3 regions of the Thermovenabulum sp. genome follow, and region 2 is predicted to be linked to each of the others. Evidence: riboswitches for the same ligand, from Rfam matches in the RefSeq annotation. Region 2 holds a riboswitch; each other region holds the start of a gene.
The links. A riboswitch is a leader RNA that binds a small molecule or an ion and turns the genes downstream of it on or off. The one in region 2 is predicted to bind thiamine pyrophosphate.
Positions count from the first base shown of each region.

Region 1: it holds a riboswitch for thiamine pyrophosphate, as region 2 does, so the genes downstream of both, ACPLOV_RS00180 (sulfide-dependent adenosine diphosphate thiazole synthase) here and thiM (hydroxyethylthiazole kinase) in region 2, are expected to answer to the same signal.
Region 3: it holds a riboswitch for thiamine pyrophosphate, as region 2 does, so the genes downstream of both, thiT (energy-coupled thiamine transporter ThiT) here and thiM (hydroxyethylthiazole kinase) in region 2, are expected to answer to the same signal.

Region 1 is NZ_JBNARB010000001.1:32,458-37,026, reverse strand. It holds gene thiD (bifunctional hydroxymethylpyrimidine kinase/phosphomethylpyrimidine kinase) at 1-34, opposite strand, end outside; gene ACPLOV_RS00180 (sulfide-dependent adenosine diphosphate thiazole synthase) at 61-840, opposite strand; TPP riboswitch at 914-1,017, opposite strand; gene leuB (3-isopropylmalate dehydrogenase) at 1,122-2,201, opposite strand; gene leuD (3-isopropylmalate dehydratase small subunit) at 2,194-2,691, opposite strand; gene leuC (3-isopropylmalate dehydratase large subunit) at 2,681-3,955, opposite strand; gene ACPLOV_RS00160 (2-isopropylmalate synthase) at 3,961-4,569, opposite strand, start outside.
Region 2 is NZ_JBNARB010000005.1:24,573-29,141, reverse strand. It holds gene ACPLOV_RS03945 (MFS transporter) at 1-513, opposite strand, end outside; gene ACPLOV_RS03940 (ROK family protein) at 670-1,620, shown strand; gene thiM (hydroxyethylthiazole kinase) at 1,635-2,429, opposite strand; TPP riboswitch at 2,511-2,616, opposite strand; gene hydE ([FeFe] hydrogenase H-cluster radical SAM maturase HydE) at 2,686-3,738, opposite strand; gene ACPLOV_RS03925 (alanine/ornithine racemase family PLP-dependent enzyme) at 3,786-4,569, opposite strand, start outside.
Region 3 is NZ_JBNARB010000020.1:26,029-30,597, forward strand. It holds gene ACPLOV_RS09610 (peptide ABC transporter substrate-binding protein) at 1-745, opposite strand, end outside; gene thiT (energy-coupled thiamine transporter ThiT) at 877-1,389, opposite strand; TPP riboswitch at 1,478-1,581, opposite strand; gene ACPLOV_RS09620 (S-layer homology domain-containing protein) at 1,650-3,734, opposite strand; gene ACPLOV_RS09625 (selenium metabolism-associated LysR family transcriptional regulator) at 3,823-4,569, opposite strand, start outside.

The DNA.
Region 1 (4,569 bases), on a different contig from region 2:
AATCGGAGCCAGCAATGGTTAAAGCAAGTTTCATAATTTTTCACCCCTTAAAATTTTATTTTAGTGTGCATTTAAATAATCCGAAATCAATTTTGCCGCTTTCTTACCCGATAAAAGCATTCCTCCGAAAATTGGCCCCATCCTGTATCCGCCGTAAACATTATTTGCAGCCATTCCCGAAACAAAAAGACCCGGGGCTATCATTTTCGTATTATTAATTACATCCTCTTCTCCCTTTTCTGCATTCATAAAAAATTCGTTCACCAAATCGACTTTAGTTCTTTTATTATAAAGATTTACCAGTACTGCCTCATGCCCTGTGGCATCCAAAACGGCCCTTGAAACAAGCACCATGGGATCAACGTGAAGTTTTTGAAGTTCTATTGCTGAATTATTAACTACAACTCCTGAAATTTTTTCGTCAATATAATATAAATCTACTACTGAAATTAAATTAAAGATTTTAATATTATTGAAGGAAGTTGTTTTTGCAATTAGACTGCTGGCAAAACTTATTGAAGATACTATTAACGCATTTTCCTCTTCCTTATACGGTATTTCTAACTCTTTTAAAATTCCTTCCACATCCTTTTGCAAAATCACCCTGTTAAAGCTCATTGCTCCTCCCCATATTCCTCCACCGGGCGAAAGTTTTTTATCCAAAACTGTTACCTTGAATCCCTTTTGGGCAAGTAGAATAGCACAATAAAGACCTGATGGCCCAGCACCTGCAATAATTACATCCGATGAAACGGCATCGTAGAGGTCTTCAAAATAACTTTTGAGAATCAATCTGCTAATTTTTTCATCTGAAACAGGATTTGTAATATTTTTCATCATAAAAGCCATCTCCTTTTCTTTAAATTTTTTTACTTTTTAAAATAAAAGTGCCTACCCGAATAGGTAGGCACAAATTTTCAGCTCTGTGCTTCCCTACGCGGGCATTATCCCGGTCAGGTTCGAGGGGTCGAAGCATTAAAGCTTCCTCTCAGCCTTTCGGCTCCCCCAGCACGTATCCTATAAATTTTATTAAATTTTTATTACAGCTTTTCGAAAATTATACCTTATTTTTTCGTAAAAATCCACTATAAAAAATATATTAAAAAATTCTTCTTTCCCTTTTAAAGCTCCAGAATAATCTTTTTAATAACATCTCCCATTTCGGAGGTTGTTAACACCTTCCCTGCACCTTCTTTAATGTCGTAAGTCCTGTAGCCCAGCTCTAAGCTTTTTTCTACCGCATCTTTTATACACCTTGCCGCTTCCTTTTCATCAAAAGAGTATTCCAGCATCATTGCCGCGGACAAAATACAGGCGATGGGGTTTGCGATACCTTTACCCGCTATATCCGGTGCCGAACCGTGGCAGGGTTCGTATAAAAAAGGCCCTTTTTCTCCTATGCTTGCCGATGGCAGCATACCTATGGAACCGGTTAGTACCGATGCCTCATCACTTAAGATATCCCCAAAAGTGTTCTCGGTTAAAATAACATCAAACTGTCCCGGATTTAATACAAGTTGCATGGCGCAGTTATCCACATACATGTGAGAAAGCTCCACATCAGGATATTCTTTGCTTACCTCTTCCACAACTTCTCTCCACAACTTTGAGGTTTCAAGCACATTGGCTTTATCTACGGAAGTTACCTTTTTTCTCCTTCTTTTTGCTGCTTCAAAAGCAACCCGGGCCACCCTTTTTACTTCTTCGCTTGTATAAACCATTGTATCAAATGCCCTTACCGTTTGCCCTGTATTTTCTCTCCCTCGAGGCGTCCCGAAATAAAGCCCCCCGGTTAATTCTCTCACTATAAGTAAATCCAGATTTCCACTAATTATATTATTTTTCAGCGGAGAAGAATCCGCCAAAAAACGATAACAAACAGCGGGCCTGAGGTTGGCAAATAGATTTAGCTCCTTCCTCAATTTGAGGATTGCCTGTTCCGGCCGGAGCTCTCTTTTCAAATTATCCCACTTTGCGCCTCCCACCGCCCCAAAAAGCACCGCATCGGAAGCCTTCGCAAGATTAAGGGTTTCCTCGGGAAGAGGTACTCCAAATGCCTCGAAAGCTGCTCCGCCTACCAGTCCTTCTTTGAAATTGAATTTAATGCCGAATCTTTCCTGGACAGCATATAAAACCTTTATAGCTTCGTTTATAACCTCCGGGCCAATACCATCCCCGGGAAGGAGGGCTATATTATACATTTTTTTGCCCTCCTCCTGCAAAGTTCAGTAGTCCGCCGGCTTTAATTATATCATTTATAAACCCGGGAAAGGGTTTTGCGTAGAATATTTCCCCGCTCGTGATATTTTTTATTTCCCCGGTATCGGTATCCACCATAACCTCTTCCCCCGCTTTTATCCCTTCCACCGCCTCCGAAGATTCCAATATGGGAAGGCCTATGTTTATAGCATTCCTGTAAAAAATCCTGGCAAAGGATTTTGCAATAACACAGCTAATACCCGCTTCCTTAATAGCAATGGGGGCATGTTCTCTCGAACTCCCGCACCCGAAATTTTTCCCGGCTACTATTATATCTCCCGGTTGAATTTTTTTAGAAAAACCCGGGAATATATCTTCCATACAATGCTCCGCAAGCTCCCTGGGGTCCGTAGTATTTAAAAATCTTGCCGGGATAATCACATCGGTATCCACATTATCCGGAAAAACCCACACCCTTCCTTTATATATCATTTTTTATCACCTCCATGGGATGCACTATTTTCCCTTTTACCGCAGAAGCTGCTGCCACCGCCGGATTTGTCAGGTATATTTCGCTTTCGGGATGTCCCATTCGTCCAACGAAGTTTCTATTGGTAGTGGAAACAGCCCTTTCACCCTTTGCCAGTATGCCCATATGCCCTCCAAGACACGGCCCGCAGGTAGGTGTACTGACCGCCGCACCTGCTTCTACGAATACCTCCATTATTCCCTCCTTTATCATTTGTAGATAAACCTCCTGCGTTGCGGGTATTACTATCATCCTTACATAAGGATGGACCCGATTTCCCCTCAAAACTTTTGCAGCCATCCTCATATCTTCAATCCTTCCGTTGGTGCAGGAGCCGATAACCACCTGATCTATAGTAATATCTCCTACCTCAGAAATATTGACGGAATTTTCGGGAAGGTGTGGGAGGGCAACCTGTGGCTCCAACTTTGATACATCGTATTCCCTTATATCACAGTATTCTGCATTATCATCGCTTTTAAATATTTTATAGGGTTTCTGAGCCCTTGCTTTAACGTAATCCAATGTGACCTCATCGGGTTCCATAATACCGTTTTTTGCTCCCGCTTCTATCGCCATATTTGTAATGGTGAGCCTTTCATCTACGGTAAGGTATTTTAATGCTTCCCCCGAAAATTCCATGGCTCTGTAAAGCGCTCCGTCCACCCCTATGTCCTTAATTGTAAAAAGTATCAAATCCTTTCCGGTGACAAAGGGAGCGGGTTTTCCCCTGTAGATAAACTTCATGCTTTCAGGCACCTTAAACCAGCATTTTCCCGTCATCATGGCAAAAGCGATGTCCGTACTTCCAACTCCTGTAGAAAACGCGCCCAAAGCTCCATAGGTGCACGTATGAGAATCGGCACCTATTACAAGATCTCCCGGACCTACGAGACCTTTTTCGGGAAGAAGGGCATGCTCAATGCCCATTCTCCCCACTTCGTAATAATGAGTAATATCATGCTTTCGGGCAAAATCCCTTAAAGCTTTGGAAAGCTCAGCAGATTTTATATCCTTGTTAGGCGTAAAATGATCAGGTATTAGGGCAATTTTTTCCTTATCGAATACCTCTTTACCCCCAGCCCTTTCGAATTCCTTAATTGCCACAGGCCCGGTAATGTCGTTGGCAAGCACCAGGTCCACGTCTGCCATAATCAGTTCCCCGGGTTCCACAAAATCCCTGCCCGCGTGTTCTGCCAGTATTTTTTGCGTTATTGTCATCCCCATATTTTTTATTCCTCCTCATTAGTTTCCGCCGGTTTATTTCCATTGCTGTTGTAAAGGGTTTTATTGAGGGCATCCGTATAGGCCCTGGCGCTGGCCTCAATTATATCGGTGCTCAAACCCCTGCCGGTGAAAATTTTTCCGTCTTTCTCTATCCTTACCACAACCTCTCCTATAGCGTCCTTCCCCGCTGAGACCGATTTTATCGAATAGTCAACTAATTTACAATTTATATTACACGCCCTTTCTAAGGCTTTATAGGTCGCATCTACGGGCCCGTTTCCAGTAGCCGCCTCCTCCACGGTATTCCCCTGGATTTTTACTCTTACGGTAGAAGTAGCAATTGCTTGATTGCCGCTGGAGGTTTGAAAATACTCTAACTCTATCAGCTGGGGTATTTTTGTCACCTGTTCTTCCACAATTGCCTCGATATCGCTGTCCGTAATCTCCTTTTTCTTATCGGCCAGGTCTTTGAATCTCTCAAAAGCCCTGTTTGTTTCCTCCTCCGAGAGCTCGTATCCGAGTTCTTTCAACCTCTGGACAAAGGCATGGCGCCCGGAAAGTTTGCCAAGCACTATTCTATTGGATGTAAGCCCAATGGATTCCGGTGTCATTAT
Region 2 (4,569 bases):
TCCAACATTTTTAAGAAGGATTCCCGCAATTGCAGGACCTATTATCCTTGCAAGGTTGAAATTCATAGAATTAAGCGCAACAGCATTATAAAGCAATTCCTGGCCGGCCAATTCTATAACAAAAGATTGTCTAACAGGCATATCGAAAGTATTTACTACCCCAATTAATAAACCAAAAATTAGTATGATGAAGTAATTTATTATTTTCTTCCAGGTCAAAAGTGATAACAAAAAGGCTAATAGCATTAATAAACTCTGAGTAAATATCAATAACTTTTTCTTTGGAAAATGATCGGCTATAGTTCCCGCCAAAAGGGACAAAAATAATTGGGGTGTAAATTGAACCGCATTAAATAGCCCCACCAAAAAGGCAGAATTCGTTAACGTTAAAACAAGCCAAGAAAGCGCAGTATTCTGGAGCCAGGTACCAATAAGAGAAATGCACTGTCCCATCCAAAAATATTTAAAATTCTTAGATTTAAAAGCTTCAAAAGGATTTCTTATACCGTTCATTTCGATATCCTACTCCTGATTTTAATATTAGGTTTATCCTATTTCGAATATTTATTTTATCATTTTTTAAAGAAATTTAAAGTAAATTTTATACTAAAATATTTCTATTATTAAAACATAATATTATAAAATTTTCTAATAGAAGGTGAAAAAATTATGAAAAATTTTTCTTTGGGTATTGACCTTGGAGGCACAAAAATTGCTACCTGTATTATCGATAATAACGGTAATATTTTTGCCAAGGTTGAGGTGCCCACTTTAGCAAAAGAAGGGCCCGAAAAAGTAATTTCAAGAATGAAAAAAAGTGTTTATGATGTTCTAAGTCAAATAAATTTATCATTGAATGAAATTGCAGGAATAGGTATAGGAGTTCCCGGTCCTATAGACGTAGAAAAGGGAATCATTCAGAATCCGCCAAACCTTCCCGGATGGAAGGATATCTCATTATGTTCAATTATGGCCCGGGAATTTAATACAAAAATAATTGTAGAAAATGATGCCAATTCAGCGGCTCTTGGAGAATTTTTATTCGGAGCCGGAAAGGGAGTTAAAAATTTTATTTACATAACAATAAGCACAGGTATAGGAGCTGGAATCTTTATTGATGGTAAGCTCTTCAAAGGTATAGGAGGAAATGCTGGAGAGGCAGGCCATATGACTATTAATTTCGAAGGTCCTATATGCGAATGCGGAAACTCGGGATGCTGGGAAGCCTATGCTTCGGGCACTGCTTTGGCAAGGTTCGCCAAAGAAGGAATTTTATCAGGGATAAAAACAAAAATAATTGAAAAAGCCCGAAATGAAGAAATTAATGCAGAACACGTTTTTTCTGCCGCAAGAGAAGGTGATAATTTTGCTTTAACCCTCGTGGAGAATGAAGGATATTATCTTGGTGTGGGGCTTGCTAATCTGATAAATATCTTCAATCCCGGGCTCATTGCCATCGGAGGCGGGCTTACTCAATGCTGGGATATGTTTTATTCAAAGATGATGCGTACCGTTGAAGAAAGATCTCTACCTACTAACCTTAAACACCTTGAAATCGTAAAAGCCAAATTGGATAAAGATGCAGGTGCAATAGGCGCGGCATCATTGGTTTTTGTATAAGGTAAAACTTTTTATTATTCTACCTTATATTTTGAACCTTCGATTATCTTTTCTTCAGTTATATTATAAAGTTCATCAAAAAAATTTATTTTGAAACTTGCCGGACCGTAAATATTAGATTTTTTTGCCGCAAGTTCACCGCTAATGCCAAAAACTACTAAAGCTGCAACGGTAGCTCTAAAATAATCTTTTTCTACTCCACAAAAACTCCCAATAACCGACGTTAACATGCATCCCGTACCAGTAATCGTGCCCATTAAATAGTGACCATTATTAACAAGGGCTATTCTTTCTCCATCTGTAACTATATCTGTGGCACCTGAAACCACAATTATAGTATTCAATCTTTTGGCCAGTTCCTTAGAAGCAGGCAAAAGATTTTCACTACTTTTTACCGCTTCCACACCCCTTATTTCTCCTCCTGCACCGGCAAGGGTACCTATTTCTGCACTATTACCTTTTATTACGGAAACTTTCACTTCGTTCAGTATTCTCCAGGTGCTTTCCGTCCGTAAAGGTGTTGCTCCTGCTCCTACAGGATCAAGCACAACGGGGATTCCCATCTGATTCGCTTTTTTTCCAGCTTTTATCATCGCTTCTACCTGCTCTTTCGTAAGTGTACCTATATTGAGGACTAAACACGAAGCAGCCATTACCATATCCTCTACTTCTTCAAGGGCATGAGCCATAACAGGTAGTGCTCCCACTGCCAGTGTAACATTTGCACAGTCATTCACGGTCACCATATTAGTAATATGGTGTATAAGGGGTTTATTTTCCCTGACTTTTTTTAAAATCCCGGAAATCATTTTCATACCTCCGTTTTTTTATGATTTATTTAATTATTTTGAAATTGTAGAACAAATAAAAAATCGTACCCAGCGGTACGATTTATGCTTTTACTACCTTCCCTCCGCTGGCATTACCCAAACAGGTTCAAGGGTTCGGGAAAAATTTCCCGTCTCAGCCGCTTAAGCAGCACCCCCGGTAGTCTACTATTCTTTTTTGATATTTTATCCTGAAATAATCCTGCTGTCAATGCACTAAAATAGCCTTTTTTGACATTCAACTATTTTCTCGTTTTTTTAAAGAATGTCCGTAATCAGTTCCTATTACCCTTCCTATGGAGTAAATTCTTCTTTTTATACACAAATTGCACTGCTGTGCACTTTCATTTATACAAATTTTGTTGGGATATAAAGTATAATGTTCCCGGTATTTCATAGGAGTTACATTGGGCATAATAACGTTTGCACCAGCCATCAGAGCTTTTTCCCTGCCATCCTCCGGTCTCAAAGTAGCAAGAGCTGTAGTAGCCGGGATATGAGTATTTTTCGTTACTATCCTTGTCAAAGCAATTACTTTGAGGGTCATCTCGGCAGTACCACTGGGATTGCCTGCAAGAGGTGTATCGGGGTGACAAATATAAGGACCTACCCCTATCATATCAAGATCAAGTTTTTTAAACATTAATATATCCTCAGCCAGGTCTTCAATGGTTTGACCGGGTAATCCTATCATTATTCCCGAACCAGTTTGGTATCCTATTTGTTTTAGCCACTTCAAAATATTAATACGATTTTCAAAGCTTGAATCCGGATGAAGCTTAGCATAAAGCTCGGGATTTGATGTCTCAAATCTCATTAAATATCTATCAGCTCCCGCCTCATAAAGTTTTTCATACTCTTCATAAGAACGTTCACCGATGCTTAGCGTAATGGCAATATCTATATTATCTTTTATCCTTTTTATAAGTTCTGTAAGCTTATTCAGAGTATAGTACATATCTTCCCCCGATTGCAGCACAACAGTTTTATAACCCAATCTTGAAGCCAATAATACGGTTTCAAAAATTTCATCAATCTCCATGCGATAACGTTTAACTTTCTTATTATCCCTGCGTATTCCGCAATAAAGGCAATTATTCCTGCAATAATTTGAAAACTCAATCAGTCCTCTAAGATGAACCTCATCTCCGACATACTTTTTTCTTATTTTATCAGCTTTCTGATAAAGAATTTCTAACTTTTCCGGGTCTTCTAAAGAAAGAATATAGCAGAGTTCTTCCTTATTAAGCTCCACTTCCGAATCTATTTTTTCCCATATTTCATTTAGCATATAAATTCCTCCCAAAGATATCTTTTATTAATTTTTAGAAAGTTAAACTATACCATAATTTTTTCAACATAAGGGGAGGTCATAAGTCCTAACATTGTGCCATAATTCATTTTGAAATCAATTATTGACCCAACTCTTATTTCTTTAAGTGAATTTGTTACATCAAGAATAAGGTGATCACTGCTGGCCCCGAGGATATTTATATGATCCTCATCTGGAATTAATCCTTCTATCCTGCAATCCTGTTTTCCCAGAGCTACTATTGCTCTTTTCATGGGTCCTTTATCCTCGAAAACAGGAATGTTACCAAAAGCATCCCTTCCTATTTCTCCAATAGGCTTTGAAGGCTTTATTTTGACCTCTATTACTTGCGTTTTAAGGATCACCGTATTCTGATAAGTGTTAGGGATCTTTCGAAAGTTTGTTGAATCCGTACCTAAAAGAATAGCTTCACCAATCCTTAATTGATTAATGCGGCGGGGTAAAATCCCTTCTTCAACCATTTTTAAAGTAGCGGTATTACCTCCCGAAATGGTTTTTACTCGAATTCCATAACATTTTTCCAATTCCTCAGCTATTTCCACCAAAATTGAGGTATTTTCTATTGAAGGGAGTACTCCTCCATAACACCCCACATTGGTACCTATTCCCTCAAATTCTATTCCGGGAAGTTCTAAAATCTTTCCTACTAAGTCTTTAACATCTTCAGGCATGACTCCTTCCCTTAAATCCCCTACATCAACCATTAATATAATTTTATGTACTTTACCATTTGTAACTGCTTTTTGAGAAATTAATTTTATTGCTTCAAATTCCGAATTAAAACTACCA
Region 3 (4,569 bases), on a different contig from region 2:
CGGTATTTGGATCAGCAACAATTAAAATTCTAACCCTATCAAGCTTTATTTTATCTTTTGCCCAATAATTCGGGTTTTTCTCCAAAACAATTTCCTGTTCGTGTTTCCATTCCTTAATAATAAAGGGCCCGTTATATACCATTTTATCAGCGTCAGCAGCATATTTTTCACCGTATTTCTCTACCAATTCTTTTTTAGATGGCAAGAATGAGATAAAACCTAAAAGACTTTCAAAATATTTTACCGGCGCTCTTAGAGTAATCTGTAAAGTTTTTTCATCTAAAGCTTTTACTCCTATTTGATTCGGATCATTTATTTTACCGAGATTATAATCCTCTCCGTTTAATATGTAATACCCCTGAAAGGAATAACCGGATGCTACTTTTGGATCCAGTAATCTTTTTATGGAATATTCAAAGTCGTAAGCTGTTACCTTTGTCCCGTCACTCCATTTTGCATCTCTTAAATGAAAGGTATAAACTTTTTTATCCTCAGAAACCTCCCATTTCTCAGCCATACCAGGATATACTTTTCCATCGTAATACCTTACCAAACCTTCGAACACGGCATTTCCTACAATTATTGAATATTGGTCTGTAGCGAGCTGTGGATCAAGAGTGGGTGGTTCCGACGCAATTGAAAACACAAGCTCCTGTGCAGGTTTTGAAGAATTACTGGAACATCCCGCTAAAAAACCCGCAACCATAATAAAGATTAGCAGTAAAGCCGTTGTTTTTTTGAACATTAAAAAACCCCCTCTGCAAAAGTAATAAAAATTTAGTTAAAATTATATCACGATTCAACGATTTAAATCAATAAATGTTTTAATAAAAAAAAATAAATTTAAAAGATTTATTACTAATTTTTTTGTTAAAATTATCTAATATTCTTTAAAACCTTATTATACAGCACAAATCTTATTAAAACAAAAGTAATAATAAATTCCGGTAAAAGATAACTACCATTATATAATGCTGAATACAAATATACATTCATACCTTTTGGAGCATAAGATGCAAAAAATATAACACCGGATAAAAAGTGCGACACAAATCTACCAAAAATACCCAGAAATGACCCTAAAAAAACATTATTTCTAAATAAACCTGCCAGACCTAAAAGCCCAAATGCTAAAGGATAATCAAGGATTACTTGAACAGGATGAACTATATAGGGTTCAACGATTAACTGCAAAAAACCATAAGCGACTCCAGCACTCAAACCCGCGAAGGTCCCATGTCTTAAAGAAAATAAAATAATAGGAACTATACTTCCAAGGGTGACTGAGCCACCATAGGGGGCTTGAAATATTTTTACAAAACTCAATATGAGTGATATTGCTATCATTAATGCTCCTTCGATAAGTACAGTAAAATTTTTGTTTTTCATAAAAAATTCCTCCTTTAACTTAATAAAATTTTAATATAAAAATTTAATATAAAAATAAAAATACCTACCCGAATAGGTAGGCACTTTTATTTTTGATTCAGTGCTTCCCTACGCGGGAATTACCCCGATCAGGTTCATGGGGTCGAAGCATCAATGCTTCCTCTCAGCCCTACGGCTCCCCCAGCACATCAATTTTTTTTATTATAATTATATTATTCGATTTTTCACCATTATACTTAAAATAAAATATTTTTTCAATATCAATTTTGAACGATCAAATTAATTAATACATCAGCTTTAAATAATCCCCCTTCAACTTTTCCTATTATAATTATATCATCCCCTTCTTTAAAATAATCAGAAAACTTGCTAAGTGAAATTGTTCTATTGCCTTTTATTAATAAAGTATTTGTTCCATAATGAATTTCTCTTACTTCCGTACCTTTTTCATTCGTGATTTCTGCTATTATAACCATTATATCTTGATGTATGTATTTTATTTTACCTCTAAAAGCCAAAAGACTTTGCGTTGTAAAAACTTCAACGCTTTTTGCTTCTTCTCCTTCAACAATTGCTCTAATACTATAATCGGGTTTTAAATCATATACCGTAATATTTTTTTTATCTTTTAAAATATCTGTATCCGGAGTAATTACGATATTAACTTCTTCACCTTTTTCATTAAAAATAACTATTTTAGAATAATTTACAGAAGTATGAGAAATTTCTTTTATGGTGCCAGTGATCTCTTTTTTTACCGTCTTAGCCGAGATAGATACTATTCTGTTATATCTAATTACAATGGTCACTTCATCAGATATTTTTAAATCATTTAATTTGGATGTTATTCCATTTTTTATTACTTTTACTTGACTATCTACCTCATATTCCTTTAAATTACCCTCACTATCAATTACAGAAATCAGTGGAACCTTGTTTGCAAAATTAATGGATTTAATTACTCCAAAAATTGTTTTTTCCGCACTTTCTGCAATAATTCTTGTAACACTTCCATTTGTAATCGAGGCGATTACCATGTCTCCTCCCAGAAGCTCGTTAATGCTTGCAGGCTTATCATTTTTTATAGTTTCTATCAAATTGGAAAGTATGTAAGTCTCATTTTCTTTCGATAATGAATTTTCGATTATTATATATGAAGGTGAAACATTCGATACTATCCCTTTTAAAATACCTTTTACTTCTTTATTTTCCCCTGCAACTTCTATCCTCATGATTTTGCCGTTTGATACTGAAATTTTCACTTTTTTACCGATTAGATTCTCGTTTACAGGAATAACATTATTATTCATAAAACATTTGGTATCAGAATTTATTATATAAGAAGAAATGCTACCATCTACTTTTTCTAAAATAAGGTAATTGTTTTGCAGATTTATAGCTTTTATTTTTCCCTCATAGTCTTCTAATTCACTTTCTATTATATTATTGGAATAAATTACTTCTAAATAACTAACATTATTAGACTTTACAATATAATTGACATCCTGATATTTTTTTAAGTCTTTTAATTCTATTTTTAGTAAATTCCCTTTTTCATCTTCTTTGTATATAGAAATATTTTTATCCAGATTATATTTTTTAATAATATTGCCCTGTAAAATTTCTATATTTCCCTCCGATAAATTTAAATTTTCAATTTTACCTTTAAATATCCTCGTATTATTTGTATACTTCACAACTTGATTTAACACTTTAGCAGCCTGTGCACGGGTAATATAATCGTAGGGCTTGAAATTTTCCTTGTCTATACCTGACATAATTTTTTTATCTACAATCAACTGCAGGTATTTTCTTGTCTCAAAGGATAAAGTATAAACATCTTTAAAAGTCAAATTTAAAATCTTAATAGAATTTGCTTCTTTTTCTAAACCTAAGGCTTTAACAATAAAAATTACTGCCTCGTATCTTTTTAAATTTTCTTCTGGCCTAAAATTCTTAAAGTCATCTCCTGTAATAATTCCCTTTTCAATAGAATAAGCTATATATTCTTTTGCCCAACTCTGAATTTTTCCTTGATTGGGAAAATCTTTTGGCAGTAATTTTCCTTTTACTTTGCTCTCTTCTTCCAACGCTTTTATTAGCATTACTATAAATTCCTGCCTTTTTATAGGGTCTGCAGGTGCAAAAATATCTTGGGCTTTTCCAGATACTACTCCTAAATTATACATTTTGTCAATAAATGGTCTTGCCCACTCAAATTTTTTGTCATCCAAATCTTTAAAAGGTAATGCGAACACTATAGTCGGGAAAAATGCAATTAAATAAAAAACCAAGTAAACTACAAAAAATCCTCTTAATAGCTTGTAATATGCTTTTTTCAACATATCAACCCCTTTCCTTTTTTCTTCTATTATTACAATTTCGACAATTATCCATATGTTTCCTTCATTAAAAAAATAAAAAATAGCAGCATTACTCAGCCGCATTCAAAAGATAATTTATAAAGCTTTCAGCATTTGGTGAAAGAGTCCTACCTTTTTTTGTTACTATGTAAAAATCTCTCAGCATTTTAATACCTTTTATTCTAAAAGTTTTTAAAATACCAGTATTTTTATAATCTTCAATGGCCCTATTGGAAATAACTGAAATTCCTACTCCTGCTTTTACAGCCTGTATTATAGCTTCTGTACTGCCTAACTCAGCTATAATTTTTAGTTTTTCAAGAGATAAACCTTTTTGTATTAAATATCTTTCAAAGGCTTTCCTTGTACCTGATTTTTTCTCCCTAATAACCAAAGGATATCTAATAAGTTCTTCAAAATCAATTTCTTCATCGTCGCTCAAATTAAATTTTGAGATTACCACCAATTCATCATTACAAAAGGGGATAAATTCCAGACTGGAATTATTGATAAAAGTGCCTACAATACCTATTTCATTATTTTCCCCCTCGATTGAATTTATTACTTCCATTGAATCCTTTTGTACAATTATAATTTTCAGTTTCGGATGCATTTCTAAAAATTTTTTTATTTTTAATGGTAGTATATATACAGCTGGAACAGAGCTTGAATATAATCTTAATTCCCCCTCTATTTTATTCATATACTTATAAAGTAGGAATAAAGCTTCATCCTTTGTCCTTAAAATTTTGACAGCTCCATTATACAAAATACGACCGAAAGGAGTTAACTCCACTTCCCTTCCTTTTCTATCAAA